Regions from separate parts of the Neobacillus canaveralius genome, predicted to be linked through region 2. Evidence: riboswitches for the same ligand, from Rfam matches in the RefSeq annotation. Region 2 holds a riboswitch; the other holds the start of a gene.
What was found. A riboswitch is a leader RNA that binds a small molecule or an ion and turns the genes downstream of it on or off. The one in region 2 is predicted to bind glycine.
Positions count from the first base shown of each region.

Region 1: linked by a shared signal. The riboswitch ahead of ABC255_RS24450 (amino acid permease) and the one ahead of gcvT (glycine cleavage system aminomethyltransferase GcvT) in region 2 are both predicted to bind glycine.

Region 1 is NZ_JBDFLL010000001.1:4,992,929-4,999,773, reverse strand. Features, by position in the region: gene ABC255_RS24465 (MFS transporter) at 1-1,206, opposite strand, end outside; gene ABC255_RS24460 (mannonate dehydratase) at 1,271-2,281, opposite strand; gene ABC255_RS24455 (LysR family transcriptional regulator) at 2,475-3,338, shown strand; glycine riboswitch at 3,581-3,661, shown strand; gene ABC255_RS24450 (amino acid permease) at 3,811-5,175, shown strand; gene ABC255_RS24445 (DUF5661 family protein) at 5,290-5,679, opposite strand; gene ABC255_RS24440 (MarR family winged helix-turn-helix transcriptional regulator) at 5,888-6,319, shown strand; gene ABC255_RS24435 (MFS transporter) at 6,300-6,845, shown strand, end outside.
Region 2 is NZ_JBDFLL010000001.1:1,677,632-1,684,476, reverse strand. Features, by position in the region: gene ABC255_RS08330 (lipoate--protein ligase family protein) at 1-613, opposite strand, end outside; gene ABC255_RS08325 (rhodanese-like domain-containing protein) at 795-1,178, shown strand; gene ABC255_RS08320 (hypothetical protein) at 1,336-1,500, opposite strand; gene gcvPB (aminomethyl-transferring glycine dehydrogenase subunit GcvPB) at 1,542-3,002, opposite strand; gene gcvPA (aminomethyl-transferring glycine dehydrogenase subunit GcvPA) at 2,995-4,341, opposite strand; gene gcvT (glycine cleavage system aminomethyltransferase GcvT) at 4,363-5,466, opposite strand; glycine riboswitch at 5,657-5,745, opposite strand; gene ABC255_RS08300 (DEAD/DEAH box helicase) at 5,898-6,845, shown strand, end outside.

The sequences.
Region 1 (6,845 bases), 3.3 Mb from region 2:
AAAGGACTGCGTCTTGCTTAAGATAATTCCAATGACAATAGGTGTAACAATTCCTGCTATATTTCCAATTGTATTAAATATTCCACCTGTTACTCCTAAAAGCTCTTTAGGTGCCATGTCTCCAACAAGAGTCCAAGTAAGTCCAGCTAGTCCTTTTGCGAAGAACGCAACTGACATTATAACAATAATTGCTACCGTAGACTGTGTATAGTTTGCTAACACAATGGTGCTTGAAAGAAGGAATCCTGTAATAATCGGAGTTTTACGAGCTACTGCTAAGGATTTTCCTTTTTTCAATAATGTGTCAGAAACGAAGCCGCCAATAATCCCTCCAACAAACGCAGCTAAAAATGGAATCGATGCGATAAAACCAACCTTAATTATAGACAAGCCTTTTTCTTGAACCAGATAGGTCGGGAACCAGGTTAGGAAAAACCAAACAATGGTATTTAATGCGTATTGTCCAATGTAAATTCCAATCATTTGTCTGTTTGTTAGTAATAATCGGATATGCGCCCATTTTACTTTTGTCTTCTTTTCTCCAGCATCTGCGAAGCCGCCGCCATCTTTAATATAGTTGATTTCTTGCTGGTTAACGCGTGGATGGTCGGATGGGTCACGGACTAGCTTAAACCAGAAGAAAGACAAAATCATTCCAATTCCACCGGCAAAATAGAAAATATAATTCCAGCCCATTTTCTGCAAAAGCCATGCTAATACTGGTGTAAAAAGAGCTAACCCGAAATATTGTGCTGAGTTATAAATCGCTACTGCTCTGCCTCGTTCATGCTGAGGGAACCACATCGTTGTCATTCTGCTATTTGCAGGAAACGAAGGTGCTTCCGCAATTCCGACGATAAATCTTAAGAGGAATAAGGTAAGAAAACTGCCGACAAATCCTTGAAAAAAGGTGAATAAAGACCAAACAAATAGACCAATACCATATACTTTACGTGCTCCAAACCGATCAAGCAGCCAGCCGCCTGGTATTTGAAAAAACGTATAGGCCCAGTTAAATGCAGAAAAGGCAAGACCTAGTTTTACAGCATCTAAATAGAGATCCTCTTTCATAATCGGTGCAGCAACACTTAAAGCCGAACGGTCAATATAATTAATGACTGTTGTAACAAATAATATGGCAAGAATTAAATAACGTGCATTACTTTTTCCCGCATAGGAATTGGTTGATTTTGCATTTCCACTCATTTATTGTTCCTCCTCTTATTGTTAAATAGATTATCAGAACCTCTTTGGATTTTTATGACTCCAATTAACCTTTGAATTCTACTAATGCAGCGAGGAGAGCTTTTATATATCCGATTGAATACACATAGCCAATATTGTTATAGTTCCATTGAATACAAGTGTTGGGCCAACTTGGGTTGTGTTCAATTTGAACCCCTTCAAGGATTGGAACATGGTCCGGATTCAAGCAGCCGTTATAGCCGACTTTATCTAGTTCAAGTAAAACCTTAAACATGTTCATATCACCGTCATCTAGAAGTGCTTCCTCAAAAGCCTTTGTGGTTGGCAGGCTTCCTCTGACATTACGGAAATGAACGAGAAAAATCTTATCTTTTCTGCCATAGTTGTTAATTTCATTTAATACAAGGGAACTTCCGCCTTCCTCTGCTCTTGTTCCAACACAGTAAATATAGCCGACATTCTTGCTTGGGAATGCATCTATGAGACGGTGATAGCCTAGACCTCCAAATAGAGTCTCAGGATGCGGTGCATCTGAAGGATGCATTCCTAGTAGTACATTACAGTCTTCAGCGACTGGAACCATTTCTGTATAAGCATCACAGAAACGCTGCCACACATGTTCATATTCCTCTACCGTCGGATGAGTAAAGGTTTCCTTTGTAAACCCTAGACTTTCTCCCCGAGCAATCATTCCACCTCTCTGAAAGGAACGGTATTTAGTTGTTAAATGCGGGAATACATCTCCTTCAAATCTTTGTCTAACAAGTGGCACTCTGGCTTCACCAAAAACTTTTATCGCATTTATTGAGTTTTCTAGTTCTTTCTCACTGCCGGGTTCATTATTCATAAATTTCATAGTCATATCAGGCAAAGTTACACGATTGATATCCATTCCATAAGAACGAATTCTTCTTCTTAACTTCAACAATTGGTCTAAATCGGGATAGCCTTGTTCTTTTACACCAGCAAAAGCAGAACCTTTTCCAAAGTCGATGCAGTCTACACCTAACTGACTTAATTGCCGTAAATCTCCATCTGTTAAATCTGTTGTATACGATGTGATTGATATTTTCATCACGGTTACATCATCCCTTCTATATGGAACTATTAAATGGTCAAAATATAGACACTAAAAAATATCTTTTAACTTCATAAAAAACCGGTTCGTTATAGTAAGATTGTAGTATGAATTCGGTTTCAACGAAAATACTCGTTTTTTATAGCAAAAGCATAAGGAATTTTATAGCAAAAAAGGGAGGGTGCTGTAAATGGACTTTCGAGATTTGGCAATTCTACAAGTTATCTATGAAGAAAAGAACATAAAAAAGGCAGCAGACCGATTGTTTATTTCGCAGCCTGCAATTACGTATCGGATTCATCAATTGGAAAAGGAACTTAATATAGACCTGCTTATAAGGGGGAATAAAGGAGTTCAATTCACTTTGCAGGGGGAATTTCTGGTTGAAAGTTCAAAAAATCTATTACATCAAAGAGACAATCTTATCGAACAGGTACAAAATATGGGGAACGAAGTCCAAGGTACGTTGCGACTTGGTGCTGCCAATAATTTTGCTATCTACATGCTGCCTCCTATTCTAGCTAGCTTTACTAAAGCATTTCCTAAGGTGAAAATTCAACTTAAAACTGGTTTAGGAAGAGAGATTATGAAGCTATTAGAGGATGGAGAAATTCATATTGGAATTGAAAGTGCAGGACATAAATGGGGAGAGCAAAAAGTGCTAATCGATCGAAATACTATTTGTTTGATTTCCAAAAATAAAATCTCCATGGAAGACCTTCCAAATCAAAACCTTATTTATATCGCTACTCCTGCTATTAAGAGGGTGTTTACTAGCTGGTGGCAAAAAAACTTCGCAACTGATCCATTGATTACAATGGAAACTGATTATGTAGAAACCTGTAAAAAGATGGTTATAAACGGTTTAGGGGTTGCCTTTGTTCCTTCTTTTTGTCTTGAGCCAAGTGACTCATTACATATAATTGATTTAGAGACAGTTGAAAATGAAGAATTTGTCCTTGAAAGTTGGATGAATTATCGAGAATCAACAAAGGATTTATCAGTGGTTAGAGAATTTATTAATTTCATAACAACTACTTCAGTTTATTCTTAGGTTTCAAACGTTTCTTACATATGGTAAGAGGCGTTTTGCTTTTTGAGATGTGTTTAATTATATTTTTCTAGATACCTTTAAAGAGGTCCATTGAGTGGCAAATATGAAATAAAAGAATGTAATATGGTTTTGTTGTTGACAAATTATTTAACTACTATTAAAATAATAAAATATTGAAAATATTATTTCAGTAAAAAATTTAATAATTAGCAGCTATGAATGCTATGGATCAAACTATAGCAGGAGCAGCTTCTGGAGAGACCGCAGTAATACCGCGGCGCCGAAGGGTTCACAATCTCAGGCAAAAGGACAGAAGAGTACTGAATATTTATTTGTCGTGCAGATAATCTTTAGCATGACAACTATTATTTGTTATTCTTAGACCTAAGAGATTGGAGAACTTCCAATCTCTTTTTTTATTGGGATAATTTATTGATCATCGTTTCACATTATTTTTAAGGAGGAAACAGGTATGGCACAGCAAGAATTAAAGAGGGATTTAAAAAATCGGCATGTTCAATTAATTGCAATTGGCGGTACTATTGGTACTGGATTATTCTTAGGTTCAGGTAAAGCAATTCAACTGGCAGGACCATCCATCATCCTTGCTTATTTAATCGTGGGTATTGCCGTCTTTTTTGTTATGAGGGCGCTGGGAGAACTTCTGCTGTCTAAAGCGGGTTATCAATCTTTTACAGACATTGCGGAAGATTATCTTGGACCTCGGGCAGCGTTTGTAACTGGCTGGACGTATTGGTTTTGTTGGATTATGGTTGCTATGGCTGATGTTATTGCAGTTGGAGTCTATGTACAGTATTGGTTTGATATTCCACAATGGGTACCTGCTATCATCAGTTTAATCATCTTATTAGGACTCAATCTATTAACGGTAAAGCTTTTTGGAGAATTGGAGTTTTGGTTTGCTTTAATAAAAGTAATTACGATTGTCGTATTAATTGGCATTGGGGTTATTTTGCTAGTCATGGGATTCAAGACCGATGCAGGAACGGTATCAGTGCAAAATCTTTGGGAACATGGTGGCCTGTTTCCAAACGGAATTTCAGGTTTCTTGCTTTCATTCCAAATGGTCGTGTTTGCATATGTCGGTGTTGAATTAGTGGGTGTATCCGCAGCGGAAACCTCAAATCCAGAAAAAAACATCCCATCAGCTATTAATAAAATTCCTGCAAGAATTCTTTTTTTCTACGTTGGTGCATTGATTATCCTATTATGTGTGAATCCATGGACAGAGCTAAATGCAGCGGAAAGTCCGTTTGTTAAAACGTTTAGTTTAGTCGGAATTCCAATAGCCGCAGGAATTATTAATTTTGTCGTATTAACTTCAGCCGCTTCTGCTTGTAACAGCGGTTTGTTTTCAACAAGCCGGATTCTTTTCAATTTAAGCAAAAATGATCAGGCGCCATCCAATTTTGCAAAACTGAATAAAAATTATGTACCAAGCAACGCATTATTGACATCCACGCTTGTGGTATCAGTCGGTGCACTTTTAAGTAAACTTATTCCGGCACAAGCTTTTGGAATAGTAACAACCATTAGTGCGATTTGTTTTATTTGGGTCTGGGGAGTCATTCTCCTTTGTCATATAAAATACAAGAAAACACAGCCGCAGTTACAGGCAAAATCAACATTTAAAGCACCATTCACACCATTTATTAATTATGCTGTCCTAACGTTGTTTGCAATAATTCTCATCATTATGATGGTTGCGGAAGAAACACGCCCTGCCTTATTGTTGACACCGCTATGGTTTGTACTGTTATTTATTTTGTATTCTAATAGAAGAAAAAAGGATAAAGATATCAAACTATCAGCATAGAAGCAAATATAAAAGAGCGCTTTTCACATTGAAAGGCGCTCTTTTGTTGGTAATCACTTATTTACACTAAAACTGAGTGACTCAAAGGTTTGTACATTTAAGTTACCCAATTAATTATTTTTTCCAATAGGCCTTTGCTTCTTCCTCAAGTACCTTTAATCTTTTGTAGTAATCAGGAAACTCATTAAGATGAGCCAATGCAATTTTTCCAGTAGCAATTGGATCATCTCCTGTGACATTAGTTTGGCTGGATATTTTTCCATGTTCAAGCTCTATATTTACTCCCATCCAAAACTCATCTAAATCAAACTTGCTTTTATTAAAATCAATTCCTAAAAGTAAAGCAATTGCTGCTGCTTCCTCTTTAGAGAAGGATTTAACCCTCGTTGCAGAACGATTATTTCTATACCGGTAGGGACTTCCATTGATTAGATATTGATATTGCATAGGATTGTAAGAACCGTGATAGAAGTGGTTCAAATATGGACGATAATAGTAGTACAAAGCACATCTCTCCTAAAAAGGTAGTTATCAACAATATACGTTAGGTACCAATTTATGAGCATGTCTTCTTGAGTAAATAGGATCTCATTATGATTCAGTCAAGTGCTGGATAAGCCATACCACTTGACTTTTCTTTATAAAAAACATATGGTTATCTTCGGTAACAGTTATCTATGGTAACTATTTTACGTGTGAGGGGGAGAGAGAATTGGAAGGTTTTTTTCAGCGTTATTTAAGTCTGTATAGACCACTTATAACTAGATTGAATGAACTAATGAGTACTTATGAGCTTTCTTATTCTTTATGGCAAGTAATTTTTTATATAAAAAACAATGGACCTTCGACACTTGTAGATATTGCAAATCAATATAATGTTGAAAAACCAACCGTTACCAGGAGGGTTCAACGTTTGGAAGGTCTACAAATTGTGAAGCAAATTCCTGGTATGGATAGGCGAGAAAAGGTCATTCAGTTAACAGAAGTAGGAGAAGAGGTTTACCAGGCATGTAGAAAAGAAATAACGGATTTAGAAAATAGGGTTATGGATGGTATCGCTAATGAAGAGCAAATGATTACGTTTCAAACTCTTCCTAAAATACAGGGAAATATTATGAAAGGCGATGGAAGAAAAAGTGAGTAAACCTAAATTATGGACAAAGGATTTTATCATTGTATCCAGCGTCAATTTTTTGTTAACGTTAGTCTTTTATTTATTAATCGTGATAATAGGTGTTTATGCGGTAGATGAATATCATGCTTCTGCAAGCCAGGCCGGGCTTGTTACCGGGATTTTCATAGTTGGAACACTAATTGGGCGTCTGTTTATTGGCCGCAGTATCGATTCAATTGGTCGTAAAAGAACGTTGTTTATTGGATTAATTCTTTATATTTTAACAACGTCTTTATATTTTATCCATTTGGGTATTACATTCCTGCTAATTACCCGGTTATTACATGGTATTACTCTGGGGATCGCAAGCACAGCAACAGGAACGATTGTGGCTCAGATTATCCCGAATAGAAGAAAAGGAGAAGGTATTGGCTATTACAGTATGAGTACGACATTGGCTACAGCAATCGGACCTTTCATTGGGCTATATATGAGCCAACATACAAGTACTCAATTAATTTTTGGTCTGTGCTTTGCTTTAGGAATCTTCAGTCTA
Region 2 (6,845 bases):
TTACTCTCTCACTAGGATATTTAAATAAGCTGAACAGCTTATCCTCGTCTAAATCTAATAAAATTGAACCATGCTGGAGGATTACTCCCTTTTGCCGCGTCTGAGCACTTCCGGCAACCTTACGACCTTCGACAACGAGTTCATACCAACTTGGTGCATCGAAACATACTGCTGAACGGGGATTCTTTAGTGCACTTCGCTCTTCATCTGTTCTTGGGACGGCAAAGTACGCCTCTAATCCCAGCTGATGAAATCCTTTTAGGATTCCTTCAGAAATAACACGATAAGCCTCTGTTACTGTTTTAGGCATTTCGGGGTGATCTTCAGACACAATGACACTGTATGTAAGCTCATGCTCATGGAGAACGCCTCTGCCGCCTGTCGGTCTTCTAACGAACCCTAATCCATGAGCTTTTACTGCCTCTAAGTCAATTTCCTTATCAACTTTCTGGAAATATCCAATTGATAGTGTCGCAGGATCCCAGCCATAAAAGCGAATAACGGGCGGTATTTTCCCTTGGCTATGCCAATCAAGTAATGCCTCATCCAACGCCATATTAAATGATGGAGAACAATTACCAGAATCTATAAAACGCCAAACTTCTTTATTCATTTGAAAACCTCATCTTTATCAAGTTTACTCTTGTTTTAGTCTACCAAAATCTGATATGAATTCAAAACCAGATGTTTGAGGTTTAATGAATTTGAAGTTTTTTGTCGTTTATTCTTTATCTTTCCGTGATTGACTTATATAATAAAACATAGTGTACCATGCTTGAAAGGAGCAATAGAAATTGAATTCACTTTATGTCCTACTTATCATCATCGTGGCAGTTGCAGCTTACTCCGTTTTTACCTATTTTTATCAAAAAAGGATTGTTAAAACGGTAACGGAAGAGGAGTTTCGTGCCGGTTATCGTAAGGCACAATTAATCGATGTTCGTGAACCGAACGAATTCGAAGCAGGTCATATTTTAGGCGCCCGAAATATTCCAGTGTCACAAATGAGAATGCGAATGAAGGAGCTTCGTCCAGATTTACCTGTTTATTTATATGACCAAAACGGATTGCGCAGCGCCCGTGCCGCACAATTTTTACACCGTAAAGGATACAAAGATCTTACACAGCTTCAAGGCGGGTTCAAAAAATGGTCTGGTAAAGTAAAAACAAAAAAATAACGCAATGAGGACTTCCAATATACGGAAGTCTTTTTTATTACCAAATCACATTATCGGATTGTTCCCCTAATTCCATACCGCGTGATTTACAGGCACAATAACTCCTATATTGTTCCCCTAATTCCGTACCACGTGATTTGCGGGCACAATAACTCCTTTATTGTTCCCCTAATTCCGTACCACGAGATTTACGGGCACAATAACCACTTGATTGTTCCCCTAATTCCGTACCACGTGATTTACCGGCACAATAACCCCTTGATTGTTCCCCTAATTCCGTACCACGTGATTTACCGGCACAATTCCCCTCCCCAAAAACCAAAAGGTCAGATTCAGCAACCTGAATCTGACCCTTTTTCTTACTTATGCCTTTTGATATTTTAAGATTGGTTTACGAGCTGCTGTTGCTTCGTCCATACGGCCTACTACAGTGGTATGTGGCGCTTCTTGAACGATTTCTGGATTTTCCTCTGCCTCTTTGGCAATTTGAATCATAATGTCAACGAATGAATCTAGCGTTTCTTTAGACTCTGTTTCAGTTGGCTCAATCATAATACATTCTTCTACATTTAATGGGAAGTAGATGGTTGGCGGATGATAGCCAAAATCAAGCAGGCGTTTTGCTATATCTAAAGTACGAACACCTAATTTTTTCTGTCTTCTTCCACTTAAAACAAATTCATGTTTGCAATGCTTATCAAATGGAAGATCATAATACTCAGCAAGTCTTCTCATCATATAATTTGCATTTAACACAGCATATTCTGTTACCGCTTTTAAGCCATCTGGTCCCATAGAACGAATGTAAGTATATGCACGAACATTGATACCAAAATTACCATAGTAAGGTTTCACGCGCCCGATTGATTGCGGACGGTCATAATCAAATACAAACTCTTCACCGCGTTTTGTAATCACAGGCTTTGGTAAAAACGGAATAAGGTCTGCTTTTACACCAACTGGACCTGAACCCGGCCCTCCTCCGCCATGTGGACCCGTAAAGGTTTTATGAAGGTTTAAGTGAACCACATCAAATCCCATATCCCCCGGTCTAGCTTTTGATAGTACCGCATTTAAGTTTGCACCATCGTAATAAAGCTTACCGCCGGCAGCATGAACAATTTCAGCCATTTCTATAATATTTTCCTCAAAAAGTCCAAGGGTATTTGGGTTGGTTAACATTAATGCCGCTGTATCTTCCCCAACTACTCTTCTTAAATCTTCAAGGTCAACAAGGCCATTCTCATTTGATATTACAGTGATGGTTTCTAGTCCTGCAACCGTTGCAGAAGCAGGGTTTGTTCCATGTGCAGAATCCGGAACGATAACCTTTGTACGCTTCAAATCTCCGTTTGCTTCATGGTAAGCACGGATCATCATTAACCCCGTCCATTCCCCATGAGCACCAGCAGCTGGCTGTAATGTTACTTCATCCATACCTGTAATCTCAATCAAATGCTCCTGCAAATCATACAAAAGTTCTAGTGCACCTTGTACAGAGCTTTCATCCTGAAGTGGATGAACATGAGCAAATCCGTTAAAACGGGCCACATTTTCATTGATTTTTGGATTGTATTTCATTGTACATGAACCTAACGGGTAGAAACCTGAATCCACCCCATGGTTTCTCCTAGATAGCGCAGTGTAATGACGCATAATATCAAGCTCTGAAACCTCAGGAAGCTCTGGCTCCTCGCTGCGTAGATATCCTTCAGGAAGAAGGCTGCTAAGGTCTAATTCAGGAACATCCATTTCAGGGAGGCTGTATCCAATTCTTCCTGGTGTACTAGATTCAAAAATGAGTGCCTGATCTTGGTTATGCATGCAAATCCCCCACTTCTTTCACAAGAGTATCGATTTCTTCCTTCGATCTTTGCTCTGTTACAGCAATCAGCATATGGTTAGCAAGTTCTGGATAGTCACGCCCTAAATCGTAACCACCAATGATTCCTTTTTGTAACAAGGCTTGATTAACTTCTTTTACTGGTTTGTTTAATTTAACAACAAATTCATTGAAGGAGTGTCCTTCGTAAACAACTTCAACGCCTGCTTCTTTAAAAGCATTTCTTGCGTAGTGTGCCTTCTGTAAGTTTGCCGCTGCCATTTCACGTACGCCTTTTTTACCGAGGGCTGTCATAGCTACAGACGCAGCCAATGCATTTAACGCTTGGTTTGAACAAATATTTGATGTCGCTTTATCACGGCGGATATGCTGTTCACGAGCTTGAAGTGTTAATACAAATCCACGTCTGCCCTGGTCGTCAGTGGTCTGGCCAACTAGACGTCCTGGTACCTTTCTCATTAGCTTAGTAGTTACCGCAAAATAACCGCAGTGCGGTCCGCCAAACGCAGTCGGAATTCCAAACGGCTGCGCGTCACCAATGACAATATCTGCACCAAACTTCCCAGGTGGTGTTAATACTCCAAGTGAAAGAGGATTGCTTGAAACAACAAATAACGACTTATTTGCATGGACAATTTCTTCTAGTTCTTTTAATGGTTCAATTCTTCCGAAGAAATTTGGGTATTGCACGATAACTGCGGCAATTTCTTCATTTGCCAATCCTTTTAATGCTTCAATATCTGTAATCCCATCGTTAACTGGTACTTCAATCACTTCAAGATACTGACCTTTTGCATACGTTTTGAGGACTTCTCTTGACTCAGGATGAACAGCACCAGAAACAATAATCTTTTTGCGTTTTGTATGACCTGCGCTCAACATCGCTGCTTCTGCCAATGCGGTTCCGCCATCATACATGGAGGAGTTTGCTACATCCATACCAGTTAACTCACAGATCATCGTCTGGAACTCAAAAATGGCTTGGAGCTCACCTTGAGAAATTTCAGGTTGATATGGTGTATAGGCTGTATAAAATTCAGAGCGAGAAATAACATGGTCAACAATTACAGGCATATAGTGGTCATAAACTCCTGCACCCAGAAAGGATACATTTGTTTTTAAATCTGCATTACGAGAAGCCATATGGAATAGTTCTTTCATCAATGAAGTCTCAGATTTTGCAGCTTTGATGTTGTATTCACCTTTAAATCTAACCTTTTCTGGTATATCGCTGAATAATTCATCGACGGAGTTAACGCCAATAGTTTCGAGCATTTCCTTTTTATCTGCTTCAGTCATAGGTAAATATCGATGTTTCATAAACCTAATCTCCCCTCGTGTTTACTTTTCTCGTTTATAAAAAGGTGTTGGGACTACTTTCGCCTTCAAGCGTTTTCCGCGAATTTCAACCTCAATTTCTGATTCAAGACCTGCGTATTCGTTTTTAATTAGCACAAGTCCAATATTCTTTTTCAAAGATGGTGATTGCGTTCCAGTTGTCACTTCACCAATCAGTTCCTCACCTTTATAGACAGGGTAGCCATGACGCGGTATTCCACGGTCAATCATTTCAATTCCAACTAATTTTCTTGCTGCACCCTGTTCCCTTTGCTGTTTAAGTACTTCTTTACCGATAAAATCTGCTTCTTTATTTAACTTAACTGCAAAGCCGATACCTGCTTCCAGCGGAGTGATTTCAGGAGACAATTCTTGACCATAAAGAGCAAGAGTTGCTTCAAATCTGAGAGTATCCCTGGCACCTAAACCACAAGGAACAACTCCTTCCTCTTTCCCAGCAGATAAAATCGCCTTCCAAAGTTCAACCGCGTCTGACGCATCGCAATATATTTCAAAGCCATCCTCACCTGTATAGCCAGTTCGTGAGACCAATGCATTTTTCCCATTAATGGTTACTTCCTGTTGGAACTTAAAGAATCCAATAGTACCGAGATCAGTATCACCTGCGAGCTTTTGAAGTACTTTTTCAGCAAGCGGTCCTTGCAGCGCCAATTGAGCCATTTTTTCAGATAGATTATCGATCGAAACATCTCCCTCTAAATGGTCCTCAAGCCATTTATAGTCCTTATCGATATTTGAAGCATTAACAACTAGTAAATAATGATTGTCTTTTAGTTTATAAACAAGCAGATCATCAACAGTGCCACCATTTTCATAGCACATTGCATTATATTGTGCTCCGCCATTATTAATTTTTGAGATGTCGTTAGTTAACATTTTCTGCAAGTAGGACAAGCTGTCCGGTCCGGTGACGATTACTTCCCCCATATGAGAAACATCAAATAAACCAGCTTTTGTACGCACTGCCTCATGTTCTTCCTTGATACTTGAGAATTGAACAGGCAGCTCCCAGCCTCCAAAATCAATCGTTTTGCCACCATATTCCTTATACACTTCAAATAGCGGTGTCCGTTTTAATTGAGTCATCGTTAATCCCCCTTCAACAACTAAAGATGTTTTTCATTTGTTGTTCCATAAATCCAGCGCAAAAAAAACAAAAAAGGACAGAGACCTCCCTTTAACAAAAAGAAGGTCTCTGTCCTTGCACCTGAAAGTTTACCTAAGCTCGGCTTTCCCCTTTGGTGGCTGCCCTAATAGTCAGCGCTCTCCAGAGTTGCGTCAAACAAGAGTTCTTTTGCCTGAGAGATTCACACATTGTGCTTGCTCCTTCGGCGCTACATTTGTAGTCTCTCCCCTTGTCATCATCCGCATTATAATATTTTCACATTAGGGTCATACTAAAATATACATCTAAAAAAATTATTTTATTGCAATAGTTAAAACATTCAAACCTATCACCATCCTACCATTAAAGCATAAGGTGAGCAATAAATTTTTGTGCATAAGGAGCTGAAAACATGAGTGTTGAAATACAATTTGATTCCTCCTGGCAGGATGAATTTTTACATAGAATTGAGAACGATGGACCATGGGGAAATTGGGACCTTTTCAAACTGGCAGTTGGCGTTGAAAAACACCTGATTATTCCTGAATTTGAAGGCTTACAAGCACCCAATCATTTGCCTAATCTGACCCCGCTTCCACACCAGCTCGAAACGGCAAAACAAGTAATAGAGAATATGAATGGAAAGGCCATTCTCGCCGATGAAGTTGGGCTTGGAAAAACGATAGAAGCTGGTCTTATTTTAAAAGAATACATGATTCGCGGGCTCGTAAAAAAAGTTCTCATCCTTGTTCCAGCTTCATTAGTAACCCAATGGGCTTATGAATTGAATAGTAAGTTTTTTATCCCTGCGGTTTCTCAAAAGAAAAGCTATGTTTGGGAACAATGCGATGTCGTTGTATCGTCTATTGATACGGCAAAACGGGATCCACACCGTGATATTATCTATAAGCAGGACTACGATTTAATTATTATTGATGAGGCTCACAAACTTAAGAACAACAAGACAAAAAACTATGAGTTTGTTCAAAATCTGAAGAAGAAGTTTTGTCTGCTTCTCACTGCTACCCCCATTCAAAATCGGATTGGGGAAATTTTTAACCTCGTATCCCTATTAAAACCAGGGCATTTAGGCAGTGAAACAGCATTCTTTGATAAATACAAACGGGATGCACGCTCATTAAATGATAATGAGCATTTAAAAGAGCTGGTTAATAAGGTAATGATTCGTAACCGGCGTGCCGATACAGGTATTGAATGGACCAAAAGACATGTTGAAACTATACCGATTGAATTTACACCTCAGGAAAAAGAATTGTACAAAGCTATCACTGATTTAAAGAGCGAAGGCGATTGGGTCCAAACAAGCGCATTCTCGGTGATGACTCTACAGAGAGAAGCC